2 regions of the Bradyrhizobium sp. 62B genome follow, and region 2 is predicted to be linked to the other one. Evidence: predicted binding sites of a transcription regulator. Region 2 holds the regulator's gene; the other holds the start of a gene.
The links. The regulator LexA, encoded in region 2, represses DNA repair genes until DNA is damaged. The targets are predictions, from matches to a motif close to TGTTCNNNNTGTGTTCNG.
Positions count from the first base shown of each region.

Region 1: ML401_RS00860 (YifB family Mg chelatase-like AAA ATPase) is a predicted target of LexA. The motif match lies at 5,307-5,324, and genes of this name have one in related genera.

Region 1 is NZ_CP092841.2:177,040-191,577, forward strand. It holds gene cpaB (Flp pilus assembly protein CpaB) at 1-437, shown strand, start outside; gene ML401_RS00835 (type II and III secretion system protein family protein) at 448-1,965, shown strand; gene ML401_RS00840 (CpaD family pilus assembly protein) at 2,018-2,752, shown strand; gene ML401_RS00845 (AAA family ATPase) at 2,749-4,038, shown strand; gene ML401_RS00850 (tetratricopeptide repeat protein) at 4,053-4,829, opposite strand; gene ML401_RS00855 (PilZ domain-containing protein) at 4,910-5,155, opposite strand; gene ML401_RS00860 (YifB family Mg chelatase-like AAA ATPase) at 5,384-6,922, shown strand; gene ML401_RS00865 (hypothetical protein) at 7,019-7,486, shown strand; gene ML401_RS00870 (ATP-binding protein) at 7,603-9,828, shown strand; gene ML401_RS00875 (histidine phosphatase family protein) at 9,934-10,563, shown strand; gene ML401_RS00880 (AI-2E family transporter) at 10,689-11,747, shown strand; gene ML401_RS00885 (hypothetical protein) at 11,752-11,991, opposite strand; gene coaA (type I pantothenate kinase) at 12,094-13,050, opposite strand; gene ML401_RS00895 (phosphoribosyl-ATP diphosphatase) at 13,078-13,404, opposite strand; gene hisF (imidazole glycerol phosphate synthase subunit HisF) at 13,494-14,267, opposite strand; gene hisA (1-(5-phosphoribosyl)-5-[(5-phosphoribosylamino)methylideneamino]imidazole-4-carboxamide isomerase) at 14,278-14,538, opposite strand, start outside.
Region 2 is NZ_CP092841.2:3,389,810-3,404,347, forward strand. It holds gene ML401_RS15845 (glutamine--tRNA ligase/YqeY domain fusion protein) at 42-1,718, shown strand; gene ML401_RS15850 (nuclear transport factor 2 family protein) at 1,729-2,115, shown strand; gene ML401_RS15855 (DUF2171 domain-containing protein) at 2,202-2,435, shown strand; gene ML401_RS15860 (ComEC/Rec2 family competence protein) at 2,533-4,812, shown strand; gene ML401_RS15865 (hypothetical protein) at 4,820-5,254, opposite strand; gene lexA (transcriptional repressor LexA) at 5,787-6,488, opposite strand; gene glp (gephyrin-like molybdotransferase Glp) at 6,664-7,875, opposite strand; gene ML401_RS15880 (hypothetical protein) at 8,077-8,283, opposite strand; gene ML401_RS15885 (HAD-IA family hydrolase) at 8,454-9,083, opposite strand; gene ML401_RS15890 (alpha-hydroxy acid oxidase) at 9,093-10,226, opposite strand; gene ML401_RS15895 (S41 family peptidase) at 10,588-11,925, shown strand; gene ML401_RS15900 (SDR family oxidoreductase) at 12,001-12,756, opposite strand; gene ML401_RS15905 (EAL domain-containing protein) at 13,066-14,538, opposite strand, start outside.

The DNA.
Region 1 (14,538 bases), 3.2 Mb from region 2:
GCATGCGCGCCGTTTCAACCGAGATTTCAGCCGAAACCGGCGCCGGCGGCTTCATCCTGCCGAACGACCGCGTCGACATCGTGCTGACCCGCCGCCTGAAGAATCCCGATACCAACGGCCCGACCGGCGGCAACGACCTCATCCTGTCCGAGGTCATCCTGACCAATATCCGCGTGCTCGCGATCGACCAGGCGCCGAAGGAGAAGGACGGTCAGAACGCCGTGGTCGGCAAGACCGTCACGCTCGAGCTCAAGCCCGACCAGGTCGCCACGCTGTCGGCCGCGCGCCAGGGCGGCACGCTGCAGCTTGCGCTGCGGAGCATCGTCGATGCCAACGCGACGGAAGTCACGGTCGAGGACCAGGGAGCCAAGCGCTCCGGAGGCGTCAACGTCATCCGCTACGGCGTGCAGACGCGGCAACTGACGTCACAGAAGTGATGGGGACATGATGAAGTACGGGGACAATCGGACGGGCGCGCGCATTCGGGGGAAGCGCGCACGCTCGTTCTGGACGGGGGCGATGCTGGTGCTGGGGCTGCTCGCAGCCTCCGACTGCGTCAGGGCAGCGGACGCGCCGGTCGGCGACCAGGCGCCGATGCAGGCGCCGGATCTCGGCGTGTCGCCGGTCGCGACGATGGCGTCGGCGCGGACGCGTTTTCTCTCGCTCGGTATCGGCAAATCCGTCGTCATCGACCTGCCCCGCGAGGTCAAGGACGTGCTGGTTGCCGATCCCAAGATCGCCAACGCGGTCATCCGCTCGGCTCAGCGCGCCTATATCATCGGCGGTCAGGTCGGCCAGACCAACGTCGTGTTCTTCGCCGCCGACGGCCAGCAGGTCGCCTCCTACGACATCGCGGTGAAACGCGATCTCAACGGCATGCGCGCGGCCCTGCGCCAGTCGCTGCCGGGCGTGCAGATCGAAGGCGTCGGCGACAGCGTGATGCTGACCGGTTCGGTGTCGAGCCCGGTCGAGGCGCAGCAGGCCGGCGACGTCGCCGCAAAGCTGGTCGGCGGATCGGACAAGGTCGTCAACAACATCGTCGTGCGCGGCCGCGACCAGGTGATGCTCAAGGTCGTCGTCGGCGAAGTGCGCCGCGACATCGTCAAGCAGCTCGGCGTCGATCTCAGCGCCAGCCTGAACGCCGGCACCGCGGTGGTGAACTTCAACAATTCCAACCCGTTCTCGGTCTCGGGCGGGCCGATCGTCGGCAGCAACGGGCTTGGCGTCGCCGGGCTCGCCAAGGGCATCGCCACCGTCAGCGCCACCATGCGCGCGATGGAAAGTGCCGGTGTCATGCGCACGCTGGCCGAACCGAGCCTGACGGCGATCTCGGGCGAATCCGCCACTTTCGTTGCCGGCGGCGAATTCCCGATTCCCGGAGGCTATGCCTGCGATCCGGTCACTCACGTCTGCACCACCCAGGTCACCTACAAGAAGTTCGGCATCTCGCTGAACTTCACCCCGGTCGTGCTCAGCGAAGGCCGTATCAGCCTGCGCGTGATGACCGAGGTCTCGGAGCTGTCGAACACCAACTCGATCACCTTGACCCAGGCGGTGTCCTCGACCTCGAGCAACTCGATCACCATTCCCTCGATCCAGACCCGCCGCGCCGAGACCACCCTGGAAATTCCCTCGGGCGGCTCGATGGCGATGGCCGGCCTGATCCAGCAGCAGACCAAGCAGGCAATCAACGGACTGCCTGGCGTCGACCAGGTACCGATCATCGGCGCGCTGTTCCGCAGCCAGGACTTCGTCAACAACGAGACCGAGCTGATGGTGATCGTGACGCCCTATGTGGTGCGCGCCGTCGCCCAGAAGGAATTGTCACGGCCCGACGACGGCTTTGCGCCTGCCTCGGACGCACAAAGGGCGCTGCTCGGCCGGGTCAATCGCCTCTACGGCGTCGCGGGCCCTGTCGATCCGGTCGCCGGCACGCCCGGAGATTTCGGGTTCATCATCGACTGAGACGAACGGTCTGGGGATCGGGGCAAGGAACGGGGCAAGAGGGGACCAGGCGATGACGACAACATCAGCCGATCGACGTCGCGGCTTTGGGATCGCGCTGGCACTGACGGGCCTGTCCGTCATGCTCGGTGCCTGCAACACCACCGGCGACATCGTCACCCAGACGGTCCCGACCGATTACCGCCAGCGTCACCCGATCGCGGTGCAGGAGGGCAAGAAGTCGATCGTGATCTTCGTCGGCAAGGCGCGGGGCGGCCTCTCTGCTGCGCAGCATTCGGATGTCGCGGGCGTTGCGCGGGACTGGGTGCGGGAAGGCACCGGCTCCGTCGTCGTCGACGTTCCCGTCGACAGCGCGAATTCGCGCGCGGCGGCCGCGACCTATCAGGAGATCCGCTCTGTGCTCGCATCCGGCGGCGTGCCGTCGCGTGCCATCGTGCAGCATCCCTATCGCCCTGAAGATCCCGGGCTGCTGCCCACGATTCGCCTGAGCTATTCCAGGATGGCCGCGGTGGCCGGTCCCTGCGGTCTGTGGCCGGAAGACGTCGGGCCCAACATCCTCGACCCCGGCTACAACGAGAACCGGCCCTTTTTCAATCTCGGCTGCGCCAGCCAGCGCAACCTCGCGGCAATGATCGACAACCCCGCCGATCTCGAGCAGCCACGATCCGAGACGCCGGCCTATACCGCGCGGCGCGACATCGCGTTCGAGCGCTATCGCAAGGGCACGGCGATCTCGACTCCCAATCCCGACGCCGACAAGGCCAAGCTGAGCGACACAGGCAAATGACGGGCATCCACGACGAAGAAGCGGACGATTCGCTACATCCCGAGGAACACATCGCGCCGGTTCCTCGCATCTCGGTGCAGGCCTTTTGCGAGACCGAGCAGACGCTCAAAGCGGTGACCGCGGCCGGTCAGGACCGCCGGCTTGCCAAGGCGCATCTCACCGCCAAGGACGGCGGCCTTGCCGCGGCCATCGAAGTCTATGAGTCGATGCCGACGCCGAACGTGATCGTGATCGAATCCGACGGCACGCGCGACATTCTCGAGGGATTGGACGACCTCGCCGGCGTCTGCGACCCCGGCACCCGCGTGGTGGTGATCGGCAATCCCAACGACACGGCGCCCTATCGCGAGCTGGTGCGCCGCGGCGTCAACGACTATGTGGTCGGACCGGTCGAGACCCTCGACGTCGTCCGCTCGATCTGCAGCCTGTTCTCGGCCTCCGAGACCATCATCACCGGCCGCGTCATCGCAGTGGTCGGCGCCAAGGGCGGCGTCGGCGCCTCCACCGTTGCGCATAACGTGGCCTGGACCATCGCCCGTGACCTGTCGCTCGATTCGGTCGTGATCGACCTCGATCTCGCCTTTGGCACCGCGGGCCTCGATTACAACCAGGATCCGGTGCAGGGCATCGCCAATGCGGTGCTGTCGCAGGACCGGCCGGATACGGCGCTGATGGAGCGCCTGCTCGCCAAATGCACCGAGCGCCTCAGCCTGCTCGCTGCGCCCGCCACCCTCGACCGCGTCTACGATTTCGGCGCCGAAGCCTTCGACGCCGTGTTCGACACGCTGCGCATGACCACGCCCTGCATCGTGCTCGACGTTCCCCATCAATGGTCCGGCTGGACGCGGCGCGCGCTGGTGAACGCCGACGACATCGTGATCGTGGCCGAGCCCGATCTTGCGAACCTGCGCAACACCAAGAACATGCTGAGCGTGCTGAAAGCGGCGCGACCGAACGACCGGCCGCCGCTGTACTGCCTCAACCAGGTCGGCATGCACAAGCGCGCGGAGATCGACGTCAAGGCCTTCGCCAAGACCATGGAGAGCCAGCCGATCGCGGTGATCCCGTTCGATTCGAAGCTGTTCTCGACCGCGGCCAATAACGGCCAGATGATCGCGGAAGTCTCCAAGAACCACCGCACCACCGAGCTGTTTCAGAACATGGCGAACCGCCTCGCCGGCCGCGGCGAGGTGAAGAAGCCGAAGCGCTCGTTGCTCGAGCCGCTGCTGAAGAAGCTGAAGGGCCGGTCGGGCCGCCCATCGGCCCCGCATCGCAAGGCCTCGTAGGCAAGAAGGCCGGGCTACTTCTCGGCCCGCTGCTGCTGCTTCTTCGCCAGCAGCTGGCGCAGCGCCGTGACCTTTTCCGCCGCCTGATCCGGCGGCAAATCCGCCTTGACGAGGATTTCGGCCTCGGCCTGGCGTCCCTGCAATCCCAGCACGAGGGCGAGGTTGGCACGGATCCGCACGTCTTTCTGATTGCGCTGATGGGCGCGGCCGAGCACCTGTTCGGCCCGCGGCAACTTGTTCTGCAGCATGTAGGACAGGCCGAGATTGGACAGAACCTGCGGCTCATCAGGCACGATCTTCAGCGCGCTTGCGTAATATTGCTGCGCCTCTTCATTGCGGCCGAGCTGATCGAGCGCGGCGCCCTGCGCCGATAATATCCGCCAGTCGGGATCTTCAGGCGTATGCGCGCGGCTGAGCACGTCGAAGGCCTGCTGAAAATTGCCGCTGTCGGCAAGCGCACGGCCATAGCCGGCAAGCAGCGCCTTGTTGCTGGGATGGGCGAGCACGGCCTGCTCCAGCACCGCGACCGCCTGCGCGCGCTGGCCGGTATCGCGCAGCGCCTTGCCGTATTCGAGCGCAATGGCGGGATCGCTGGGCTTGGCGCGGTAACGCTCGCGAAGCGCGTCCATCTCCGGCCTGGCGTCGGCTTTGGCGGCGGACTCCTGCTTGCCGCCGAGCGCCCCGGTGACATCCTCGATGCCAGTGGTCTGACAGCCGCCGAGGCCGAGCACCAGGAGGGCGGGAAGCAGCAATCTCGCCGGGGGGAAGGCGAGGGACGAACGCTTGGACATACTCTGATCACTCGGCAACTGATCAGAGATGCTTACCGATTAACGCTAAAGTCCCGTTAAGGACGAAGGGCCCTTGCGTCTCAATCGGTGAATTCAGCGCCGAACTCGCAACCGATGCGCCAGCGCAGGCGGCACTGCCGGGAATAGTCGGGCGCGAAGATGATGGTGAATTGCGGCGGCACTTCCAGAAACTCCGCCACGACCTTCACGCCGCCATCCGAGATATCCGTGATCGTGCAGTCCCGCGGCAGCGAGCCCGCGCCAAAATGGATCTTGGCGAGCCGGCTGCACACCCGACGTTCGCTTCTCCGGCGATTTGCAAGCATTTGAATTGTTCACCCGTTAGACCACGGCCCATCCCGCAGCCCTAGGAGTAACGGACATTCGTTGGAATGTGCTGAGGGGAGAAGCTCGCATTTGAGGTGGTGTGTCGGCTTGGCGTTTACGATCGGTTAGGGGTTGCTCGCCCTCCGCGAATGTTCCTGTATTGTTCTTGCGGAGAGGACCAAGCTCTGCTACCCCTAATTGTGCGAGAGGGGCAGGCTGGTTTGAGCATGGTTCAGCGGGTTTCCACCGTCGCCTTTGAGGGGATCGAGGCCCGCGCGGTCGACGTGCAGGTCCAGGTCGCGCCTGGATTGCCGGCCTTCGCCATCGTCGGTCTGCCGGACAAGGCGGTATCGGAGGCGCGCGAGCGGGTGCGCTCGGCGCTGATCGCCTCGGGGCTGGCGCTGCCGGCGCGGCGGATCATCGTCAATCTGGCGCCGGCCGACCTTCCCAAGGAAGGCAGCCATTACGACCTTCCGATCGCGCTCGGCCTGATGGCGGCGATCGGGGCGATCCCGCCGGATGCGCTGACGGGCTTCACCGTGCTCGGCGAGCTCGGCCTCGACGGCTCGATCGCACCCGTGGCCGGCGTTCTGCCCGCCGCGATCGGCGCCAATATGCGCGAGGAAGGGCTGATCTGTCCGGCCTCCTGCGGCTCCGAAGCGGCGTGGGCGAGCCCGGACATCCAGATCATCGCAGCCCACTCGCTGATCCAGATCGCCAACCATTTCAAGGGCACGCAGGTGCTGTCGCGGCCCTTGCCGAAGGTGCACGAGCCTGCTGCGTCCACGCTCGACCTGCGCGACATCAAGGGTCAGGAAAGCGCCAAGCGGGCGCTGGAGATCGCGGCGGCCGGCGGGCATCACCTGCTCATGATCGGCGCGCCCGGCGCCGGCAAGTCGATGCTGGCCGCGCGCCTGCCCTCGATCCTGCCGCCGCTGTCGCCGGGCGAGCTGCTCGAGGTCTCGATGATCGCCTCCGTTGCCGGCGAGATCGAAGGCGGCGCGCTGACGGCGCGGCGGCCGTTCCGCTCGCCGCATCATTCCGCCAGCATGGCCGCGCTTACCGGCGGCGGCATGCGCGCCAAGCCCGGCGAGATCTCGCTGGCGCATCAGGGCGTGCTGTTCCTCGACGAGCTGCCCGAATTCGATCCGCGCGTGCTGGATTCGCTGCGCCAGCCGCTGGAGAACGGCGAGGTCGCGGTGTCGCGCGCCAATCACCGCGTCACCTACCCTGCCCGCTTCATGCTGGTCGCGGCGATGAATCCGTGCCGCTGCGGCAACGCGTTCGAGCCCGGCTATGCCTGCAAGCGCGGCCGCATCGACCGCTGCACCGGCGACTACCAGGCGCGCATCTCGGGCCCGCTGATGGACCGCATCGACCTGCGCATCGAAGTGCCGGCCGTGACCGCGGCCGATCTGATCCTGCCGCCGCCGGCGGAGGGCTCCGCCGAGGTCGCGGCGCGCGTGGCGGCGGCGCGCGACATCCAGCTCGCGCGTTACGCGGATGCCGGCCTGCCCCATGTTCGCACCAACGCCGAGGCGCCCGCCTCGGTGCTGGAGGAGATCGCCAAGCCGGATGCGCAAGGCGCAAAACTGCTACGCGACGCCGCCGAGACGATGCGGCTGTCGGCGCGCGGCTATCACCGCGTGCTGCGGGTGGCGCGCACGCTGGCCGACCTCGATCATGCCGACAAGATCGGCCGACTGCATCTCGCCGAAGCGCTGTCCTATCGCGCACTCGCGGAGGATGTGCGGCAGCTGGCTTGATCATTCCGCGCATCAACCCGGCGGTAACGAGTTTCCTTTACGCTCTGCAAACCATAAGGCCCAATGAGTTCCCGAGGGCCCGGCGAGTAGAGTGTCATGTTGCGTTTCAAGATCCTGGCCTCGGTTGTTCCCCTGTTGGCGGCGGCGGTGTTTGCCCGCGCCGAGATCGGATCGGTCTCGCATCCCTGCATCGCCCTCGGCGACACCTCGGTCGAGCTGACGTCGCTGTTCTGGACCGCCGGCGTGCATGTCGCCTTCACCGATGATCCGGAACGGGCCACGGTGCGGGTGCAAGTCACCGACGATGCCGACGCGGCGGACTTCACCGTGGTGGACGACGGCCTCGGTTCCGAGCCGGATTCCTGCCAGGCCAATCCCTCCACGCGCCTGGTCTCGATTGCCGCGCAGCCCGTCGATGGCGGCCAGGTGATCTATCTCTCCAGCGAAGGGCCGGCGGACTACCGCATCTATGTGCGTTCGAAGTCGTTCTCGCAGCGCGAGGCGGCGGCGCTGATCGTCGGCGCCCGCGGCAGCCATCGCCATCTCCAGGCCGCCTCGCTCTGAGGGGTTAACACCCCATCAACCCTGTTTGGAGGCAGCACCAAAGCCTCAAACTGTTCGCAAGGTCGAGGCGACATCGTCGCACGCGGCGGCGGGTTTGAGACAAAGGTCGGTTGGCGATGGGTCGGACGTTCCGGATCAAGGTGCGCATGCGCCGTTTCAGGCGGCAGCACCCCCGCATCGCCTTCGCGATCCGCTCCTTCATGATCTTCTCGGCGACCTTCGGCGGCGCCTATGGTTTCGTCTCCGGCAGCCGGTCGGAAAACTCCGGCTACGATCCCCATGCCTTTGCGATCGGCGCGAGCCTGCTGTTCGCGATCGCCTGCCTCGGCCTTGCGACGCTCAGCATGCGCCTGCGCTTCGTGGCCAAACGGCTGCGGACGCTCGCCGCCCACAACGAAACCCTAATCGACCGCAATTGGGAGCTGAAGGAAGCGGAAGAACGCGCCCGCAGCCTGTTCGAGCAGCAGGGCGATCTCATCGTGCTGCGCGCGACCGACGGCCGCATCACCTTTGCCAACGAGGCCTATTGCGCGCTCGCGGGACAAAAGCGCAGCGCGCTGGTCGGCACGCGTTTTAATTTCGACGTGCTGGAGCAGGGCGACAGCGCGCGCGAGAGCAACGGCACGCGCATCCATGACCAGAAGATCGCAACCCCGCTCGGCGCGCGCTGGATCGCCTGGCGCGAGGGTTATGTCCGCCTCGATGCCGGCCAGCCCGCCGAATTGCAGAGCGTGGGGCGCGACGTCACCGACCGCACCGAAACCGAGCGCGCCTTGTCCGACGCGCGCGACCAGGCCGACGCCGCCAACCGCGCCAAATCGCGCTTCCTCGCGATGGCCTCGCACGAGATCCGCACGCCGCTCAACGGCATCATCGGCATGGGCGGGCTCCTGCTCGACACCAATCTGACGCCGGAGCAGGCGACCTATGCCAAAGCGGTCAAGACCTCGGGCGAGGCCTTGATGGCGCTGATCGAGGAATTGCTCGACTATTCCAAGATCGAAGCGGGCAAGCTCGATCTCGAGCAGCGTCCCTTCGCGCTCTCGGTTCTGGTCGAGGAGATCACCGAGCTGCTGGCGCCGCGCGCGCAGGCAAAGTCGCTCGAGATCGCGGCCTATGTCGACGAGCGGCTGCCGCTGGAAGTGGTCGGCGACGCCGCGCGGCTGCGCCAGGTGCTGCTCAACCTCGCCGGCAACGCCATCAAGTTCACGGGCAGCGGCGGCGTCGCGCTGATCGTCGAGCCCGGCATCTGGCCGAACGAGATCAGCTTCCTGGTCCGCGACACCGGCATCGGCATTGCGCCGGCAGCGCAGCAGCGCATCTTCCGCGAATTCGAGCAGGCCGACGAGCGCATCGCCCGCACCTATGGCGGCACCGGGCTCGGGCTTGCCATCAGCGAACGCATCGTCAGGCGCATGGGCGGCCGGATTACGCTCGAAAGCGAGCCGGGCAAGGGCTCGACCTTCGAGATCGCGGTGCCGCTTCCGTCGTCGCAAGCCAGCGCGGGACAGACGGCCTTTCCGAGCCCCGACCTCGCCGGCAAGTCGATCCTCCTTGTCGCCGACGGCATCGAAGCCTCGCTGATTGCGCGGCGCCTGGAGCGCTGGGGCGGCCAGACCTGCATGGTTGCGGACGCCGCCGTCGCCGAAGCGCTGCTGCCCGAGCGCTCATGGCACGTCGTGCTGATCGATCGCGCGATCGGCCCTGAATTGGCCGACCAGCTGGGCGACATGGCCCGCGCGCATGCGCCGCAGCGCCTCGTCCTGCTGACGTCGAGCTCGCGCCATGAAAAGTTGTCGCCGGCCTTCACCGGCTTTCTGGTGAAGCCGCTGCGGGCGGCCTCGCTCGCCGCGCGCCTTTCGCTGACGCCGGAGGTCGCCTCGCCCGATCTCGCGCCGGAACCACCGGCTGAAGCTAAGGGCGGGCCACAAGCAAAGGGCCTGTCGATCCTCGTCGCAGAGGACAACGAGATCAACGCGCTGTTGATGCGCTCGCTGCTGACGAAGCTCGGCCATCGCGTCGTGATCGCCGTGCACGGCGAGGCCGCGCTGGAATCCTGGCTCGCAGCGTCATCGGCCGGTACGCCCTATGATCTCGTGCTGATGGATATCCAGATGCCGCAGCTCGACGGCATCGAGGCGACGAAGCGGATCCGCGCGCATGAGGCCGCCACGGGCAGCCACCACACGCCGATCCTCGCGCTCACCGCCAATACGCTGGTGGAGGATCGCTATGCCTGCTTCGAAGCCGGCATGACTGGCTTTCTGATCAAGCCGCTCGATCGCGACAAGCTCGACGAAGCGCTGGCGGGGCTCGCGGCCGCGCGGCGGCTGGCCGTCTGATCGGGAACTTCGCGGGAACCCGGGCCGGTCAGCATTCCATAATTGAAGTCGAGCGGTTTGCGCGTCACCATCCTCGGGGGGCATTTGCAATCGAGGATTTTGCGCATGAACGTGCTTTGCCGCCTCACATTGATTGTCCTGCTCGCCGGCTTCTCCCGACACGCCGCGGCCGATACGCCTGATCTCATCGCCTCGCTCAAGCAAGGCGGCTACGTGCTGATCTTCCGGCACACCGCCACCGACGACAGCCAAAAGGACGTCTATCCCTTCAAGTTCGACGATATGAGCGCGCAGCGCCAGCTCAGCGACAAGGGCAGGGACATGGCGCGCCAGATCGGGGCGGCAATCAAGGAGCTCGCGATCCCGATCGGCGATGTCTACACCAGCCGGCTGAACCGCGCGATCGAGGCCGGCAAGCTGATCTCCGGCCACGAGGTCAAGCCGGTCGATGCGCTGACGGACAGCAGCAATGCCAGCGCGTCGGGAATGGCAAACCCGACCGGCGCCAATGCCAAGGCGGGACAGGCCGTGCGTCAACTCGTCGATACGCCGCCGAAAGCCGGCACCAACACGTTCCTCATTACCCACAAGACAAACATCGCCGATGCCTTCGGCAAGGAGGCCGGCGACGTGCAGGAAGGCGAAGCCTTCGTTTACAAGGCCGGTGGCTCCGGCCCCGCCACCTTTGCGGGGCGCATCAAGATCGCGGATTGGACCGCGAAGACCCGCAAGTGACAGGCCGCATCCATCCGGCCGGCGGCGCGACGGAGGCGGGGCGTGACTTGCGACCGTGACTTGCCGCTCCGCCTCGGTCCTGTGCTAGCAAAGTCCGGTAAGGTGCGACTGGAGGCCGGCGACACGTGAGAACATCGGAAGACCGCTCATTCCTCGTCTGGCTCGGCGCGATCACCCTCGTGTTCGGCTGGCTGCTTTGGCCGTTCTCCGGCGCGGTGTTGTGGGCCACGCTGCTGGCGATCATCTTCGCGCCGGTCTATCGACGCTGCCTGGAAATGTTTCCGGAATGGCGCAACCTTGCTGCGCTCTCCACCGTCATCGTGGTGGTCGTCATGGTCCTGATCCCCGTCGGGATCGTGATCGCGTCGCTCATCGACCAGGGCGGCGAGCTCTACCAGCGCGTTCAGACCGGCGAGATCAATCTGGCTCATCCCCTGCAGCAGCTGAAAGCCGCGCTGCCGGATTGGGCCGCCTCCATATCGGATCGCCTGGCCGGCATCGATCTGACCGCACTGAAGGAACGCCTGTCGAGCCTGGTGGTCCCGGCCGGCCAGCAGCTCGCCGGGCATGCGATCAACCTCGGCCAATTGACGCTGGAGTTCGTCGCGAGCCTGCTCGTGATGCTGTACCTGCTGTTCTTCTTCCTGCGCGACGGCGACGAGCTGAACCTGCGCATTCGCGACGCGCTGCCGCTGCGCGCGAGCCAAACCGCCGAGATCCTGGACGCGTTCACGCTGGCGGTTCGCGGGACGATCAAGGGCATCATCCTGGTTGCGATGATCCAGGGTGCGCTTGGCGGGCTGATCTTCTGGCTGCTCGGCCTGACCGCGCCGCTGCTGGCGGGCGCCATCATGGCACTGCTTTCGCTTCTGCCCGTGCTCGGCTCCGCCCTGGTCTGGGCGCCAGCCGGACTCTATTTGCTTGTGGCCGGCTCGGTCACGAAGGGGCTCATCCTGCTCGCTTTCGGAACCTTCGTGATCGGTCTTGCCGACAATTTTCTGCGTCCTGTCCTGGTCGGCCAGTCGATCCGGATGCCCAGCTACGTCGTGCTGCTGGCCACGCTCGGCGGCCTTGCGACCTTTGGCGCGAACGGCTTCGTCATCGGCCCGCTTGTCGCCGCGATGTTCCTGACGGCATGGCAAATCTTCATCGGTTCAAAAGAGCGGCAGCAGATCCGCAAGTGACCCGTTAGGCGGCGTGCGCCATAAAACGCGGCGCGGAGAGCCTCTCGGGCGGCCCCGGAGTTCCCTTGAAGATGGTGTCCGCCTGCGCGGCGCGCTTGCAATGTGGGCAGACGAAGAGGTGCGCGATGATCGGAACCGGCTCGTCCGCGAGCAATTCGGATCGCCACCATCTCATCTCGATATGGCAATCCGGGCAGGTCGGTGCTTCCAGATGCTCGGCGGCGCTTCTGAGACGATCAACCATGGAGCCCTCGCATTTCGAAGGTCATAGCCGAATACCGCTTGCCGGTCTGCAACAAAAGACACTTTTTGCCCGAACAGACCAGCGCCTGCTCAACCGATGCGATCACAGCCGCCTGAGCGCCACGCTCTCCACCGTGTGGTCGGCGCCCTTTTTCAGGATCAGCGTCGCGCGGGGGCGGGTCGGCAGGATGTTGTCCTCGAGATTGGCGAGGTTGGTGCGCTCCCAGATCGCGATCGCGGTGGCGGTGGCTTCATCGTCCGACAGCAGCGCATAGCGGTTGAAGTAGGATTTGGGATTGGTGAACGCGGTGTCGCGCAGCGCCAGGAAGCGCTTGATGTACCATTGCCGCAGCGCCGCCTCGTCGGCGTCGATATAGACCGAGAAATCGAAGAAGTCGGAGACCACGGGCACCGCCTTGCCGTCCCGCGGCAGCTTGCCGGTCTGCAGCACGTTGACGCCCTCGACGATCAGGATGTCGGGCTGGTCTATCTCGGCCCACTGGTTCGGCACGATGTCGTAGGTCAGATGCGAATAGACCGGCGCGCGCACATGACGCCGGCCGGACTTGATATCGGAGAGGAAGCTGAGCAGCAGCGGCAGGTCGTAGCTTTCAGGGAAACCCTTCTTCTGCATGATGCCCTGCCGATCGAGCACCGCGTTGGGATAGAGGAATCCGTCGGTGGTGATCAGCTCGACCTTCGGACGCGGCGACCAGCGCGCCAGCAGCGCCTGGAGCACGCGGGCCGTGGTGGATTTCCCGACGGCGACCGATCCGGCGACGCCGATGATGTAGGGCACCTTGCGGTCGCGGATGTTGAGGAACTGGCGCTCGGCGTAATACAGGCGCTGCATCGCATCGACGTAGATCGAGAGCAGGCGCGACAGTGGAAGGTAGATGTCCTCGACCTCCTGAAGGTCGAGGCGGTCGTGCAGTGAGCGCAGCCGGTCGAACTCGCCCGGCTCCAGCGTCATCGGCGTGTCGTCGCGCAGTCGCGACCACTCTTCGCGCGTATAAACGCGGTACGGATTATACTGCTGCTCGGGTGCGCGGATATCCATGACGCGACCTTTCCGTTGAGAGCCTGACTAGCTGCCGCTCTTGCGTGACGCTTTCTCTTCCAACCCGGACATGTTCGTCCGCTTGTCCAGCGCCGCCTCGACCTCCTCCAGCTTTACGCCGCGGGCCTTGAGCAAGACAAGGAAGTGATAGAGCAGGTCGGCACTTTCAGCGATCAGATGCGCGCGATCGTTTTCGACTGCTGCGATTACGGTTTCGACTGCTTCCTCACCGAACTTCTTTGCGCAATGCTCGGCGCCCTTGTCGAGGAGCTTGCGGGTATAGGACGCCTCGCCGCCGGCCGCCGCGCGGGCGTCGATGGTCTCGGCCAGATCATGGATCGTGAAACGCGGCATCGGACTTACTCGGAAACACGCTAGGCAGCGGACTTGGCTACGGAGGCCATCCCCGCTACCTCATGTAGCACTTTTACGAACGGGAGTCGTCAGGCATCGAGGCGCATCGCCAGTCCGCGGCGGGCCATGTGCTCCTTGGCTTCGCGGATGGTGAATTCCCCGAAATGGAAGATCGAGGCCGCCAGCACAGCCGTGGCGTGTCCATCGCGGATGCCGTCGACGAGATGGTCGAGATTGCCGACGCCGCCCGAGGCGATCACCGGGACGGGCACGCTGTCGGCGATCGCCCGGGTCAGCGGGATGTCGAATCCTTGCCTCGTGCCATCGCGGTCCATCGAGGTGAGCAGGATTTCGCCGGCGCCGAGCGAGACCACTTCCTGGGCATATTCGATCGCATCGATGCCGGTCGAGTTGCGGCCGCCATGGGTAAAGATCTCCCAGCGGTCACCGCCCGGGCGCTTGACCCGCTTGGCGTCGATCGCGACCACGACGCACTGCTCGCCGAATTTCTCGGCCGCTTCCTTGACGAACTCGCGCCGCGACACCGCGGCGCTGTTGATCGAGACCTTGTCGGCCCCCGCGCGCAGCAGCGTCTTGATGTCGTTGACCTCACGCACGCCGCCACCGACGGTGACAGGCATGAAACAGGCTTCCGCGGTGCGGCGGACCACGTCGAGCATGATGCCGCGGTTTTCATGAGTGGCGGTGATGTCGAGGAAGGTGAGCTCGTCGGCGCCGGCGGCGTCATAGGCAATGGCGGCCTCGACGGGATCGCCGGCATCGCGTAGGTCAACGAAGTTGACGCCCTTGACGACGCGGCCGTCCTTGACGTCGAGGCAGGGGATCACGCGCACCTTGAACATGTGTCGGCTCCTAGGCGGTGCGCGCGTTGCGGATCAAGGTGAGGGCAGCCGCGGGATCGAGCCGGCCGTCGTAAAGCGCGCGGCCCGCAATCGCGCCGGCGAGCTTTTTCGCGCGCGGCGTCAGCATCGCCTTGACGTCCTCGATCGAGGCGAGGCCGCCCGAGGCGATCACGGGAATCGAGATGGCATCGGCGAGCGCAATGGTCGCGTCGAGGTTCAAGCCCTTGAGCAGGCCGTCGCGCGCGATGTCGGTGAAGATGATCGCGGCGAC
Region 2 (14,538 bases):
TTTGGCAGAAGGACCGCTGATTTCCCGACAGGATTATCGTAATGACAGAACCGGTGGCAGCTGAGGTTGGGCGCGATTTCATTCGTGACATCATTCAGGCCGACCTCGATCAGGGTAAGTACAGCGAGATCGTGACCCGGTTCCCGCCGGAGCCGAACGGCTACTTGCATATCGGTCACGCCAAGTCGATCGCGCTCAACTTCGGCATCGCCCAGGAGTTTCCGGGCCGCTGCCATCTGCGTTTCGACGACACCAATCCGGTCAAGGAAGAGCAGGAATATATCGATTCCATCCAGGCCGACGTGCGCTGGCTCGGCTTCGACTGGGGCAAGAACCTGTTCTTCGCCTCGGACTATTTCGACCGCCTGTACGAATGGGCCGAGCAGCTGATCCGCGACGGGCTCGCCTATGTCGACGACCAGACCCAGGAGGAGATCCGCGTCTCTCGCGGCACTCTGACCGAGCCAGGCAAGAACTCGCCGTTCCGCGACCGCAGCGTGGACGAGAATCTCGACCTGTTCCGCCGCATGAAGGCGGGCGAATTCCCGAACGGCGCGCGCGTGCTGCGGGCCAAGATCGACATGGCCGCGGGCAACATCAATCTGCGCGATCCCGTGCTGTACCGCATCCTGCACGCGCACCATCCGCGCACCGGCACCAAGTGGCACATCTATCCGAGCTACGATTACGCGCACGGTCAGTCTGACGCCATCGAAGGCATCACGCACTCGATCTGCACGCTGGAGTTCGAGGACCACCGGCCGCTCTACGACTGGTTCATCGAGAAGCTGCCGGTGCCGTCGAAGCCGCACCAGTACGAGTTCGCGCGGCTGAACCTGACCTACACGCTGCTGTCCAAGCGCGTGCTGACCCAGCTCGTCCGCGACGGCCATGTCGCGGGCTGGGACGATCCGCGCATGCCGACCATGGCGGGCATGCGCCGCCGCGGCGTGCCGCCGGCCGCGCTGCGCGAATTCGTCAAGCGCATCGGCGTTGCCAAGGCCAACAGCGTCGTCGATGTCGGCATGCTGGAGTTCTGCATCCGCGAGGAGCTGAACCGCACGTCGCAGCGGCGCATGGGCGTGCTACGGCCACTGAAAGTGGTGATCGAGAACTATCCGGAAGGGCAGACCGAGGAGCTCGAGGCGATCAATCACCCCGATGATCCCAGCGCCGGCACGCGGAAAATCACGTTCGGCCGCGAGCTCTATATCGAGCAGGACGACTTCATGGAGAACCCGCCGAAGAAGTTCTTCCGCCTGTCGCCGGGCAACGAGGTGCGGCTGCGCTACGCCTATTTCGTCAAGTGCACCGGCGTGATCAAGAACGACAAGGGCGAGGTGGTGGAGCTGCGCTGCACCTACGACCCCGCGACCAAGGGCGGCAACGCGCCCGACGGCCGCAAGGTCAAGGCGACGATGCACTGGCTGCCCGCGGCAACGTCGGTGCCGGCTGAAATCCGCATCTACAACCAGCTGTTCGCCAATCCGAGCCCCGACGCTTCGAACTTCGCGGCCGATCTCAATCCGAACTCGCTGGAGATCCTGCCCGACGCGCGGATCGAGGCATCGGTGGCAGAGAGCAATGCGACCGAGCCGATGCAGTTCGAGCGCCAGGGCTATTTCGTCCGCGACAAGGACTCGACGCCCGGAAAGCCGGTATTCTCGCGCACCATCGGCCTGCGCGACACGTTCGCGAAGGAAGTCGCGAAAGGATGAGGATTGAGGCATGAGCAGTGAAGCCGACGCCATCGTTTCCGCCATCATCGCGAAATGGTGCGCCGGCTTCGCCAGCCTCGATGCGGCCGCGCTCTCGTCGCTGTATTCGAAGAACGCGTTCTTCTTCGGCTCCAACCCGAAACTCTATCGGGGCAGGGCCGGCGTCGCCGACTATTTCAACGGCCTGCCGCGCTGGCGGAGGCCAAGTGCCGTGTTCTCCGATGTGAACGCAGCGCAAGCCGGCCCCGATCTGATCAACATGGCCGCGACAATCTCGTTCGACCTCGCCGGCGAGCGGGATGATCTCGTCGTCAAGATGAGCTGGGTCATCATCCGCGAGGACGGCGACTGGAAGATCGTCAATCACCACGCCTCGTCGCAGGCGCCGCTGATCTGACGGCCATCGTACACGGCATCGTCATTCCCGAGGGCCAGAACGAACGTCGTTTCTGTGCGTTGGGTGGGTTCAACAAGGAACTCACCATGCAGAACATCGCAGAGCATATGGAAGTCATCGGCGCCGACGGCGTTCACATCGGCACGGTCGACAAGGTCGAAGGCAACCGCATCAAGCTGACCAAGAAGGACAGCGGTGAGGGCAGCCACAAGGGCCATCATCATTTCATCGACAAGGGCCTCGTTGCCGATGTCGAAGGCAACAAGGTGCGGCTGTCGGCCAAGGCATCGGTGGCCGTGACCATGGAAGAGGAAAAGTAGGGGACGCCCTCTCGCGTTCCTGATTTGTACCGCTATTCGCCCGACCGCACGTTCCGGTAGCCTTGGCGGCAATCGCGTCGCGTAGGGTGCAGGGAAGATGGCGGAGCCGGGCCGGCCAGTACGGTCCCAAGGTATTGTCGGGACGTGGCCGGTCGGCCGCGCTGCGCCCGCCGGCGGCTTCGTTCCGGCGGGCTTTGGCATCTGGCCCGCGATCGTCGAAACAATCCGCGGATGGGCTCGGGCCGAGGCCGGCCCCGGGCGCTTGCTGCCGTGGGTGCCGGTCGCCTTCGGCGGCGGCATCGCGCTCTATTTTTCCGCCGATCATGAGCCGGTGCTGTGGATTGTCGCCGCGACGGCGATCGCGCTGCTGCTCGGCGCGGCCCTGTTGCGGCGGAGCCGGCTGTTCGCGCCGGCGATCATGATCGCAGCGGTCGCGGCGGGCTTTGCCGTGGCGACCTGGAAGACCGCGCGCATTGCCCACACCGTACTCGCAAAACCACTCTATTCGGTGTCGCTGTCGGGCTTCGTCGAGACGCGCGACATCCGCGAGCGCACCGATCGCTTCGTGCTGCGTGTCACCGCGATGGAGGCGCAGCGCAGCGACGTCAAGCTCGACCGCGTCCGCCTCTCCGTGCGCAAGGGCACCGCGCCCGAGGTCGGCAGCTTCGTTCAATTGAAGGCGCGGCTGATGCCGCCGCTCACGCCGGTCCGCCCCGGCAGCTACGACTTTTCACGCGACATGTTCTTCCAGGGCATCGGCGCCTCCGGCTTCGTGATGGGCGCAATTACGGCTGCAATCCCGCCTGATGCGGGCGGCCTGCGGCTGCGCTATGCCGCCTTCATGCAGGGCCTGCGCGATGCGATCGACGCCCGCATCCGCGCAACGCTCGAGGGCGACAACCGCGCGATCGCAACTGCACTGCTCACCGGGCGGCGCGATGCGATTTCCGCCCCTGTCAACGATGCGATGTTCATCTCCGGGCTAGGACACGTTCTCTCGATCTCCGGCTATCACATGGCGGTGGTCGCCGGCGTCGTCTTCTTCGCGGTGCGCGCGCTGCTGGCGTTGATCCCGGGCCTGGCGGCCGGCTTCGCCATCAAGAAATGGTCGGCGGCTGCAGCATTCGTCGCGGCTGCGTTCTATCTGCTGCTCTCGGGCGCCGAGGTCGCAACCCAACGGTCGTTCTTCATGACGGCGGTGGTGCTGATCGCGGTGATGGTCGATCGCCGCGCCATCACCTTCCGCACGCTGGCGGTGGCGGCGCTGATCGTGCTTGCGGTCGCGCCGGAGGCGCTGGTGCATCCGAGCTTCCAGATGTCGTTTGCGGCAACGCTCGGGCTGGTGGCGCTGGTGCAGATCGGCATGCCGAACCTGCTGGCCTCGCCCGATCATTCGGCCACCGCGCGCGTCGCGCTGTGGGGCGGCCGCGAGATCGCGATGCTGTTCCTGGCCTCGCTGATCGCGGGGCTTGCGACCACGCCCTATGCCGCCTTCCACTTCCATCGTGTCACGCCCTATGGCGTGCTCGCCAATCTCGGTGCGATGCCGGTGGTCTCGGCACTGGTGATGCCGGCGGGGCTGTTGGGATTGCTGGCCGCGCCTTTCGGGCTCGATGGCGTCTTCTGGTGGCTGATGGGCCTCGGCATCGACTGGATGGTCGCGGTCTCGCGCTGGGTCGCGGCCTTGCCGGGCGCGGTCGGCCGCATCCCGGCGTTTGGGATCGCGCCGCTGATCGCCGCGAGCCTCGGCATCATCGTGATGGGCCTGTTGCGCACGCCCTTGCGCTGGTGCGGTGCCGTGGTGCTGCTGACGTCCATCGCGTGGGGCCTGTCGGTGCGGCAGCCCGATATCCTGATCGCCGGGGACGGCGCCAGCGTCGCGGTGCGGGGCGGGGACGGGCGCCTGCACCTGATCAGGACGGGCAAGGACAATTTCATGCTGAAGGAGTGGCTGGCGGCCGACGCCGATCCGCGCGATGCCGGCAGCAGCGCGCTGGCCGAGGGGGTGTCGTGCGACGAGGCCGGCTGCGCCACGCCGCTTGCCGACGGGCGCCTGGTTGCGTTGGCCTCGCGCATCGATGCGCTCGCGGACGATTGCAGCCGTGCCGCACTGGTCGTGACGTCACGGCCCGCACCGCCCGATTGCGCGGCGATGATGGTGGATCGGCAGCGGCTCGTTCGCCAGGGCGCGCTGGCGTTGACACGGCGTGGCGACGGATTTGCAGTTCAGGCGGTGAGGGCGAGGGGCACGAGCCGTCCCTGGTCGCCGGCGGCCGCCGGCGAGGGAGATTTCGAAGGAGCCCTCATGCCGAGGGCGGCGGCTCCGCGCGCCAAGGATGCGACCCCGTCGGAGGCCGATCTTCAGGCGGAGGACTGAGCCTCTGTCAGCCCAGCGGCAGCGGTGTGACGGGCGAACGGCTATCGGCGATGATCTCAGGCTTGTGCTCGCGCTCGCCGACCGGTTGGGTCACGGGCAATTGCAGCACGGTTGCGCGCTGGCCTTCGACGAGCTGAGTCACCAGCACGTATTTGCCATCAGGGAATTCGATCGCGTCGTGATGGCGATCGGGAATGTGCGGATCGATCTTGCCGAACTTGCCGACGCGGGAGTTGACGGTGCGCGTCCAGATCCAGCGGTTGTCGTAACGGACGTTGTCTGCGAAGGCGAGCTCCGTTCCCGGCAGCAGGCAGACCGCAACGGAGAGGTCGGCTTCGGATGCGAAGCCGCGCGTCGAGGTGCCGCGGAAGGTTGTCGTGACGATCGTCTCGCCGACTTCTGCGGGGCGCGTCGCGACGGCATGCAGGCTATAGTCACACATCGGGTGCTCCTCATGTGAAGATAGCGACCCGCGCCTCTCTTGGAGGCACAGGCCTCTGTCAGAGTTTAAACACCAACGCTGTGCTTGGTTGTAGGCAAATCTGCGGCTGGGATCCGCACCCCGCGATCACTTTAACTTTCCCGAATTCGCCAGGAACAAAGCTGGCTGAGGTGCATTACGCCGGCGCCTGTCAGCGACTGCAAAAGCGACACTTCGCATTGCCGGCGCGATCGCGGCGCTGCGCAATTGGGTGTTGCGGACATGGCAATCCGATGGCGCAGCAACGGCCCCGTGCCCCGATGCCGCGACCGCTGCACCCAAACGATCTGGTCTTCCGAACCCGAAACGCCCAGACGCGATGTCGCTGCGGTCCGCCGAAGATGGCCGTGGAGGAGGGGCCAGATAATCTGTGCAGAACCAGAATGATCATCCAGCCGGAGCGGACATTCATCCGCTCCAATCTCAGATCGGCGACGCCGACCGAAGGCGCACGCAGGCGCCAAAACTACTTTCGGACTGAGTTCTTCCGGACTCAGTACTTCCGGTAAAGCCCAATCAGCTTGCCCTGAATCTTCACCCGGTTCGGCGGCAGGATACGCACCTCATAGGCGGCATTGGCAGGCTCGAGCGCGATCGACGCGCCGCGGCGGCGGAAGCGCTTGAGCGTAGCCTCCTCGTCGTCGATCAGCGCCACCACGATGTCGCCGGTGTCGGCGCTCTCGTTGCGCTGGATCAGCGCCATGTCGCCGTCGAGGATACCGGCCTCGACCATGGAATCACCGCGCACCTCGAGAGCGTAATGCTCGCCCGAGCCGAGCATGTCGGGCGGCACGCTGATGGTGTGACTGCGGGTCTGCAATGCCTCGATTGGCGTGCCGGCCGCGATCCGGCCCATCACGGGCACCGCAACGGGCCGCTCGCCCTCGTCCACGGGCGGGCTGGAGCTCGCGCGGATCTTGCCGAGATTGCCCTCGATGACGCTCGGCGTGAAGCCGCGCCGGGCGCCGGCGGCAGCCTGGAGCTCCGGCAGCTTGATCACTTCGATGGCGCGGGCGCGGTTGGGCAGCCGGCGGATGAAGCCGCGCTCCTCGAGCGCGGTGATCAGGCGGTGGATGCCCGACTTCGAGCGCAGGTCGAGCGCATCCTTCATCTCGTCGAAGGAGGGCGGCACGCCGCTTTCCTTCAAACGCTCGCTGATGAACCGCAGAAGCTCGTATTGTTTGCGCGTTAACATCTCGACCAAAGTCCCCCGGTTGATGTCGTTCGATTCCGAGACGATGAGTTCAGCGATAAGCCGCTACATCCTCGAAACAAATCATGAACGGACACTATATGTTCGATACATGTTCCGCAACTGCTTAATTTACCGTGAACGAAGCGCGGTTCGCGGAATGCGTGTGGCCGTGCACTCAGACGGGGAGCCGCAGCACCTCGCAGGGGCTTCCGGCCTCGGCCTTCGGCGCGAAGGGTGGGCGCACGAGAAGTACCTGTGCCGCAGCAAGATTCGCAAGCAGAGAGGAATCCTGATGGCTGACGGGAAGCGCGACCAGCGTGCCGTCGTCGCGCAGCTCGAGGCGCGCGCGCAAGTAATCCTCGCGCTGGTCGTTGGCACCGAGATCGCAGGCGAGCACGGCACGTTCGCGACGATGATGAATCACCGAGCGGCCTGACAAGGCGCGAATCAGCGGCACCATGAACAGGAAGGCGCACACATAGGACGACACGGGATTGCCGGGCAGGCCGATCACGCGCATGGCGCCGAGCCGCCCGTGCATCATTGGCTTGCCCGGCCGCATGGCGATCTTCCAGAACGCCATCGCGATGCCTTCGCCCCTGAGTGCCTGCTGGACCAGGTCGTGGTCGCCGACCGACGCGCCGCCGGTCGTGATTAGGATATCGGCACCGCTCTCGCGAGCGCGGCGGATGCCTGATGTGGTGGCCTCCAGCGTGTCGGCGGCGACGCCGAGGTCGACGGTGTCGGCGCCCTCGCTGCGGGCGAGCGCGTGCAGGGCATAGCCGTTGGAATAGACGATCTGGCCGTGCCCGGGCGCTGAGCCCGGCATCACCAGTTCGTCACCGGTGGCGAGGATCGCGACCTTGGGACGGCGGCAGACGGCGAGCTGCGGGTAATTCATTCCGGCAGCGAGCGCGAGATCGCGCTCGGTCAGACGCGTGCCCTTGCGGAGGAGGACGTCACCCTCACGGAAGTCGACGCCGGCCGGGCGGATGTGCCGTCCGGTGATCGCGGCTTCCTTGATCGTGACGCTGTTGCCGTCCGCGACGGTGTCCTCCTGGATCACGACCGCGTCCGCACCGTCGGGAACGACGCCGCCGGTGAAGATCCGCACGGCTTCGCCGGCGCCGACCGCTCTCGCGAAAGGACGGCCGGCGGCGACCTCGCCAATCACCGTCAGCCGGGAATCGATCGCTGCTGCGTCGGCCGCGCGCACCGCATAGCCGTCCATCGCCGACATGGCTTGCGGCGGCTGCGTGCGCCGCGCCGCGACATCATGTGCCAGCACGCGGTGATAGGCCTCGTCGAGTGCAACCATCTGTTCAGGCAGCGGCTCTGCACCTGCCAGCACCGCGGCAAGGGCGTCGGAAACCGGCATCAGGGCCACGGGCAAAACTCCTGCTCGCACATCGTTCAATGGGGCGGCGAGAGTTCTAGCCGACCGCAGGCGCGAGGCAAAGCAGCGCGCGGGATGATCTATCCTGCGTGATCTCCGTGGTGGAGGAGTGCAAGTTCGTCAGGGCATGATCTGGAAGCCGAGACAGCGCGCCGTGAAGGACGAGAATCACGAGCGCCAACACCGATACGGTCACCGTGCCGCCGGATCGTCCGGACTGATCTCAAATGCGACGTCGGGCGCTTTGGGCCCTTGATCCTTGTCGGGGAGCGGATCGGCCTGCGATTTCAGGTCGGCGGCCTTGCTGATCAGCTTGGCGGAAAGGTCAGAATCCGAGGTGTTTCTTGCGAATTCAAGCAGGAGAGAGGCTTGCTTAGTGAGATAGGTTTTGCCCAGCACGTCGATCAGTCCGATGTAGAAGTCCCAACGGACTCAAGAGTCCGAAGGGCGGTATTCCGTTCCCGGAACTCTGTATAAAAATGCACAAAGTGATCAGGTTCCAAAATTTCAGCAGATTTAGTTCCGGAAGATGTCGCTGCCGGGAGGCCGGGTGGCACCCGCGGCTGGCGTCAGATGCCCAATGCTTTCAAGGCCTTCCCGACGTCGCGCGGCGAGGTCACATGCACGGCCGTCAGGCCGCGGGCCCGCGCGCCTTCGATGTTCTCAGCGAGGTCGTCGAAGAACACGATGCGCTCGGCGGGCACGCCGATCGCGGCGACGACATGGTCGAAAGCCTCCGCATCCGGTTTGCGCAGGCCGATGCTCGATGACAGGTACAGCTCGCGGAAATGACCGAGCAGCTCGGCATATTCCTTCGAGAAATAATCGACATGCGGCCGGTTGGTGTTGGAGAAGGCGTAGAGCGGCATCTCTTTCGCCGCCCGCGGCAACAACTCGGCGATATCAGGCATCTCGCCGGCGAAGATCGCGTTCCAGCCCTCCAGGAACTGGGCATCCGAAATGCCGATCCCCAGCGAAGCGCGTAGCGAGGCGAAATAATCCTCGTCGCTGATCTTGCCCATCTCGTGCAGCCGGTAGGCCTCGTCGCGCACATAGCGCGCGACGATGCTTTCGGGCTGGCAGCCGGCATGTCCCGCCCAGCAAGCGATCGCCTTGGAGAAGTCGATGTCGAGCACCACGCGCCCGAGATCGAACAGAAGCGCATCCGCGCTGCCGGGAGAGAGCGATGTCACCTGCAATCCTCTTACTCAGTACCGATAAGGTTCGTGGTCGAACAGCGGAAACGCGCTGAACACACTCGGCGCGTTGGTGGCGGTCGCCGGATGCAGGCAGGATTTGTCGACCTCGGCAAACGACGTGGCGCCGAGCAGGCCGAGGCAGCGCAGCACCTCGTCCTCGAGCAGCTCCAGCATCCGCGTGATGCCGGCTTCGCCGGCCGCCGCCAGCGCCCAGCATTGCAGCCGGCCGATGCCGACGAGATCTGCCCCTGCCGCGATCGCCTTGACGATGTCGGTGCCGCGACAGATGCCGCCGTCGACCATGATCTTGGCGCGGCCCTTCACGGCCTCGACGATTTCGGGCAGCACATGCATGGCACCGCGGCCATGGTCGAGCTGGCGGCCGCCGTGGTTGGAGACGTAGATCCATTCGACGCCGTGATCGACCGCGATCAGCGCGTCCTCGGCGGTGGCGATGCCCTTCAGGATCAGCGGGATCTTGAACTTGTCTTTGATCATCTTCACGGTCCGCCACTCCAGGCCCTTCTGGAAATCGCCGCCGGTGGCGCGCAGGCGACTCTCGCGAACGTAGCGCTTGGCGATGTCACGTTCGCGACGGCTGTAATGGGCGGTGTCGACGGTCAGGCAGAAGGCGGCATAGCCGTTCTTCTCGCTTCGGCTGACGACATCCGCGACGAAGGAATCGTCGCCGCGGACATAGAGCTGGTAGAGCCGGAGCGCATCGGGCGCCATCTCGGCGGTCTTCTCCAGGCCCGGCTCGGACACCGAGCTCAGCATGTGCGCCGCACCGAAGGTGCCGGCACCGCGCGCGACGCTCGCCGCACCGTCCGGATCGAAGATTTCGAGCGCGCCGACGGGCGCCAGCACCACCGGAAGGCGCATCTTGCGGCCAAATTGCTGAACCGCGCCGTCGACCTTGCGGACGTCGCGCAGCACGCGCGGGCGGAAGGCGATCTCGTCCAGCGCCATGCGGTTGCGGCGCATCGTGGTTTCGGTCTCGGCGGCGCCGACGATGTAATCCCAGGCGTTCTGGTTGAGGTTGGCCCGCGCTTTCCGGATGAATTCGTGCAGATTCTGGAACGGCTCGTTGCTGGCGCCGAGCTCGACGTTCCGTTCCGGCCGGATGCGGGGTGCTTCGTTCATTGTTATCCTCCCGAGAATTTGAAGCCTTATGTCATCGCCTAACCCGTCCAGGCCTCCAAAACTATCCTAAAATCGCATAGCAGCAGGGCGTGGACCGGCCGATGATTCCCCTTGCGGGCTGGCCAGTCCTGCAACGTTGCCAAAAGTTTAGGTCCGGGCGAAGCGATTTCTGCGGTGCACCCGTCGGCGCGGCATCCCGGCCTTGAAGAAACCAGAATGGTATTGTGAGAAGCAGACTGGATCGCCAATTGCATGGCGCCTTCCAAGTCCCGAAAGACAAGTCTTGAAGGACGAGTGTTGAAAGACAAGTCTCGAGAGACAAGCTTAAAGCGAACCGCCCAGCGAAAAGGCCAGCCCATCCATGCGGAAATCCCTGCTGTTCCCTCTGGGCACGCTCACCGGAGCGTGTCTCACCCTTCTGGTAGCCAGCCCGCACGGCGGCGTATGGGCGGCGCGGGCGGCAGCGAACGCGAATGATGCCTATTCCCAGCTCAACCTGTTCGGCGAAGTGTTCGAGCGCGTGAAGGCTAGCTATGTCGAGAAGCCGGACAATGCCAAGCTGGTTGAAGGCGCGATCACCGGCATGGTGACCTCGCTCGATCCGCATTCGCGCTACATGAACGCGAAGGCCTGGACCGAGATGCAGGAGACCACCTCCGGCGAGTTCGGCGGCCTCGGCATCGAGGTCACGATGGAGGACGGCCTCGTCAAGGTCGTCTCGCCGATCGACGATACCCCCGCCTCGAAGGCCGGCCTGATGTCCGGCGACCTCATCAGCAAGATCGACGGCGAGGCCGTGCAGGGCATGACGCTCGAGCAGGCGGTCAACAAGATGAAGGGCCCGGTCGATACCCAGACCAAGCTCACCATCGTGCGCAAGGGCGCCGACGCTCCGCTCGACGTCGCGATCAAGCGCGAGATCATTCATGTGCGCCCGGTGCGCTTCCATGTCGAGAACGGCGACATCGGCTATGTCCGCATCACCTCGTTCAACGAGCAGACCACCGACGGCCTGAAGAAGGCGATCGCCTCGATCACCAAGGACGTCGCGCAGGAGAAGCTCGTCGGCTACGTGGTGGACCTGCGCAACAATCCGGGCGGTCTGCTCGACCAGGCCGTGTCGGTGTCGAGCGCCTTCCTGCAGCGCGGCGAGGTCGTTTCGACCCGCGGCCGCAACCCGGAGGAGACCCAGCGCTTCACCGCGCGTGGCGGCGATCTCACCAAGGGCAAGCCGCTGGTGGTGCTCGTCAATGGCGGCTCGGCCTCGGCCTCGGAGATCGTCGCCGGCGCGCTGCACGACCACAAGCGCGCGACGATCATCGGCACGCGCTCGTTCGGCAAGGGGTCGGTGCAGACGATCATTCCGCTCGGCGCCGGCAATGGCGCACTGGCGCTGACCACGGCGCGCTACTACACGCCGTCGGGCCGCTCGATCCAGGCCCAGGGCATCGCTCCCGACATCGAGATCCTGCAGGACGTGCCGCCGGAGCTGAAGGGCCGCATGGACACCATGGCGGAGTCCCAGATGCGCGGGCATCTGTCGGCGGGCGAGGGTGGCGAGCAGACGGGGTCACAGTCCTACGTCCCGCCCAAGGAGGAAGACGACAAGGCCTTGCATGCGGCTTACGACTTCCTGCACGGCGTCACCGCGAACGCGGTTGCGGCCAAGCCTGCCTCGAAAGGCGCGGTGCCGAACTAAATTCTGCGACTCCCGGTCTACGGATCGCCCGGAAGCGGATAGCCGCTTCCGGGCGAATTCGTCTGGAACGTCGCCTCAGCTTGGATTCATGGCTGCAAAGGTCGCCTCGTAGCGGCCGTCGCGCTCGGCCCAGCGGCGGGCGCGGTCACGCTCCACCAGCACCTCGTCGCGCGGGTGAAGCCGGAGCTCCAGCAATTGCATGACCTCCGCGATGTAAGCGGCCAGCGGCATGGCGCGGGCGTCGCTGGCCTGCTGCGCCCCGGTCAGCTCGGTCTGCACATAAGGCGGCGCGAGCTCCAGCACCTCGACGGGAATCCTGCGGAGCTGGTGCCGCAGCGACTGCAGCCAGGAGTGCAGGAACGCCTTGCTGGCGCAGTAGGTCGGGAAATCGGCACGCGGCACGAAGGCGAGGTTCGAGCTGGTCGCGATGATCGTCGCGTCCGGTTGCCTCTTCAGGATCGGTAGGAACGCCGCCGTCGCGCGCAGCACGCCGAGAATGTTGGTCTCGACGATGGCCTCCGCATCCGAGGCATCCCAGCCTTCCGCCGCAAGGTCCTCCGGCCGCGAGATGCCGGCATTGGCGATCAGAACGTTGAGCCCGGGAAAGCCTGCCTGAATATCGGCCAACAAGCGCGACAGCGATGCGGGATCGTCGAGGTCGAGCGACAGGCCGATCACGCCAGGCCGCTCGGCCGCGATCTGCTCGAGCAGGGCCGGCCGCCGGCCGGTGACGATGACGCGATTGCCGCGATCGTGAAAAGCCTCGGCCAGCGCGCGGCCGATGCCGCTGGTGCCGCCGGTGACGAGGATCGTATTGCCAGTCATCTTCATGGGGTCGCCTTTCGATTGAGAAAGGCCACGGCAATCCCGCAAATCCTCATGGCGAGCGATCCGGCAAGACGGCCGGCAGCACGGCGCGTGCGCGCCTGCCTAAGCGTCTTGAACGGGTGAACATCCGCTGACAGGAAAAGTGAAGGCATGACCGTGGCGTCTCGTGAATCGAGAACTCCCTGCTGGGATCCTCTCGACAAAGGACGCGTTGGATGACGGTAACGCCTACGGCAGCGCCGTCTCGGCAGCTGCATGTCGGGAAATACTTTGGCCGGTCGTCACCGTCAAGCCTGACGAGACGGACGAATTCTAACCCGCCTCGCGGCGGCGGCCGCCGTTGCCTTCGCGCTGCGCAAGCCGGCTGCGATGCAGCGCGAACAGCTCCAGCACCTTGTCGGCGGGCTTGGCGGCGCTGAACAGATAGCCCTGCATTTCCGAGCAACCGAGCGCACGCAGCAGGCGCTGCTGCTCCTCGGTCTCGACGCCCTCGGCCGTGGTGGTCATGCGGCGCGCCGCCGCCAGATTGACGACGGCCTGGACGATGCTGGCGGAGCCGTCGGGACCGGCGATGTCGTCGACGAAGCAGCGGTCGATCTTGATCTTGTCGAACGGGAAGCGGTGCAGATAGCTCAGCGAGGAGTAGCCGGTGCCGAAATCGTCGAGCGCGATGCGCACGCCGATGGCACGGAGCTGGTGCAGGATCGTGAGTGCGGCATCGTCGTCGCGGATCAGCACCGCCTCGGTGATCTCGAGCTCCAGCCGGCTTGCCGGCAGGTTCGAAGCAGCGAGCGCCGCCATGATCTTCAGCGCCAGCGTGCCGCTCTTGAATTGCACCGGGGAGACGTTGACCGCGAGGCGGATGTCGTCGGGCCAGTTCGCAGCGTCCCGGCAGGCAGTCGCCAGCACCCATTCGCCGATCTCGTTGATCAGGCCTGTGTCTTCGGCGATCGGGATGAATTCCGCCGGCGAGACCATGCCGCGCTCGGGATGGCGCCAGCGCACCAGGGCCTCGCAGCCGGTGATGCGATCATCCTTCAGGCTGAGGCAGGGCTGGTAGTAGACTTCGAGACCCCCTTCGGCGATGGCATGGCGAAGGTCGCTCTCGAGCTGGCGGCGCTCGCGCACCTTGGCATCCATCTCCGGCTCGAAGAAGCGATAGGTACGGCGTCCGGCCGACTTGGCGGCGTACATCGCCATGTCCGCGTTCTTGAGGATCTGGTCGAGCGCCGTGCCGTGCTCCGGCGCGAGTGCGATGCCGATGCTGGCGTCGGTGGTGAGATGATGCCCCATGCAGTCGAACGGCGCGCGGATGGCCGCGAATACGCGCGCGACCAGCTCATCGACCTGATCACGCGACGTCACGGCGCTCTGGACGATGGCGAATTCATCGCCGCCGAGCCGCGCGACGAAATCCGCCGGACCCGCACAGCGACGCAGGCTCGTGGCAACCGATTTCAACAGCTCGTCGCCGACGAGGTGGCCGAGCGCGTCGTTGACGCCCTTGAACTCGTCGATGTCAATGTAATGCACCGCGATCTCTTCGCGGTTACCGACGGCGGCGAGCTCCTCGCGCAGATGCTCGTGGAACATGGTGCGGTTGGGCAGATCGGTCAGCGCGTCGTAATGGGCGAGGTGGGTGATGCGCTCCTCGATGCGGCGGCGCTCAGTGATGTCCTCATGGGTCGCCACCCAGCCGCCGTCCGCGAGCGGCTCGTTGAGGATGTGGATCGAGCGGCCATCGGAGGTGTCGACCACCATGGAGTTGCGTGCGTGGATGCCCTT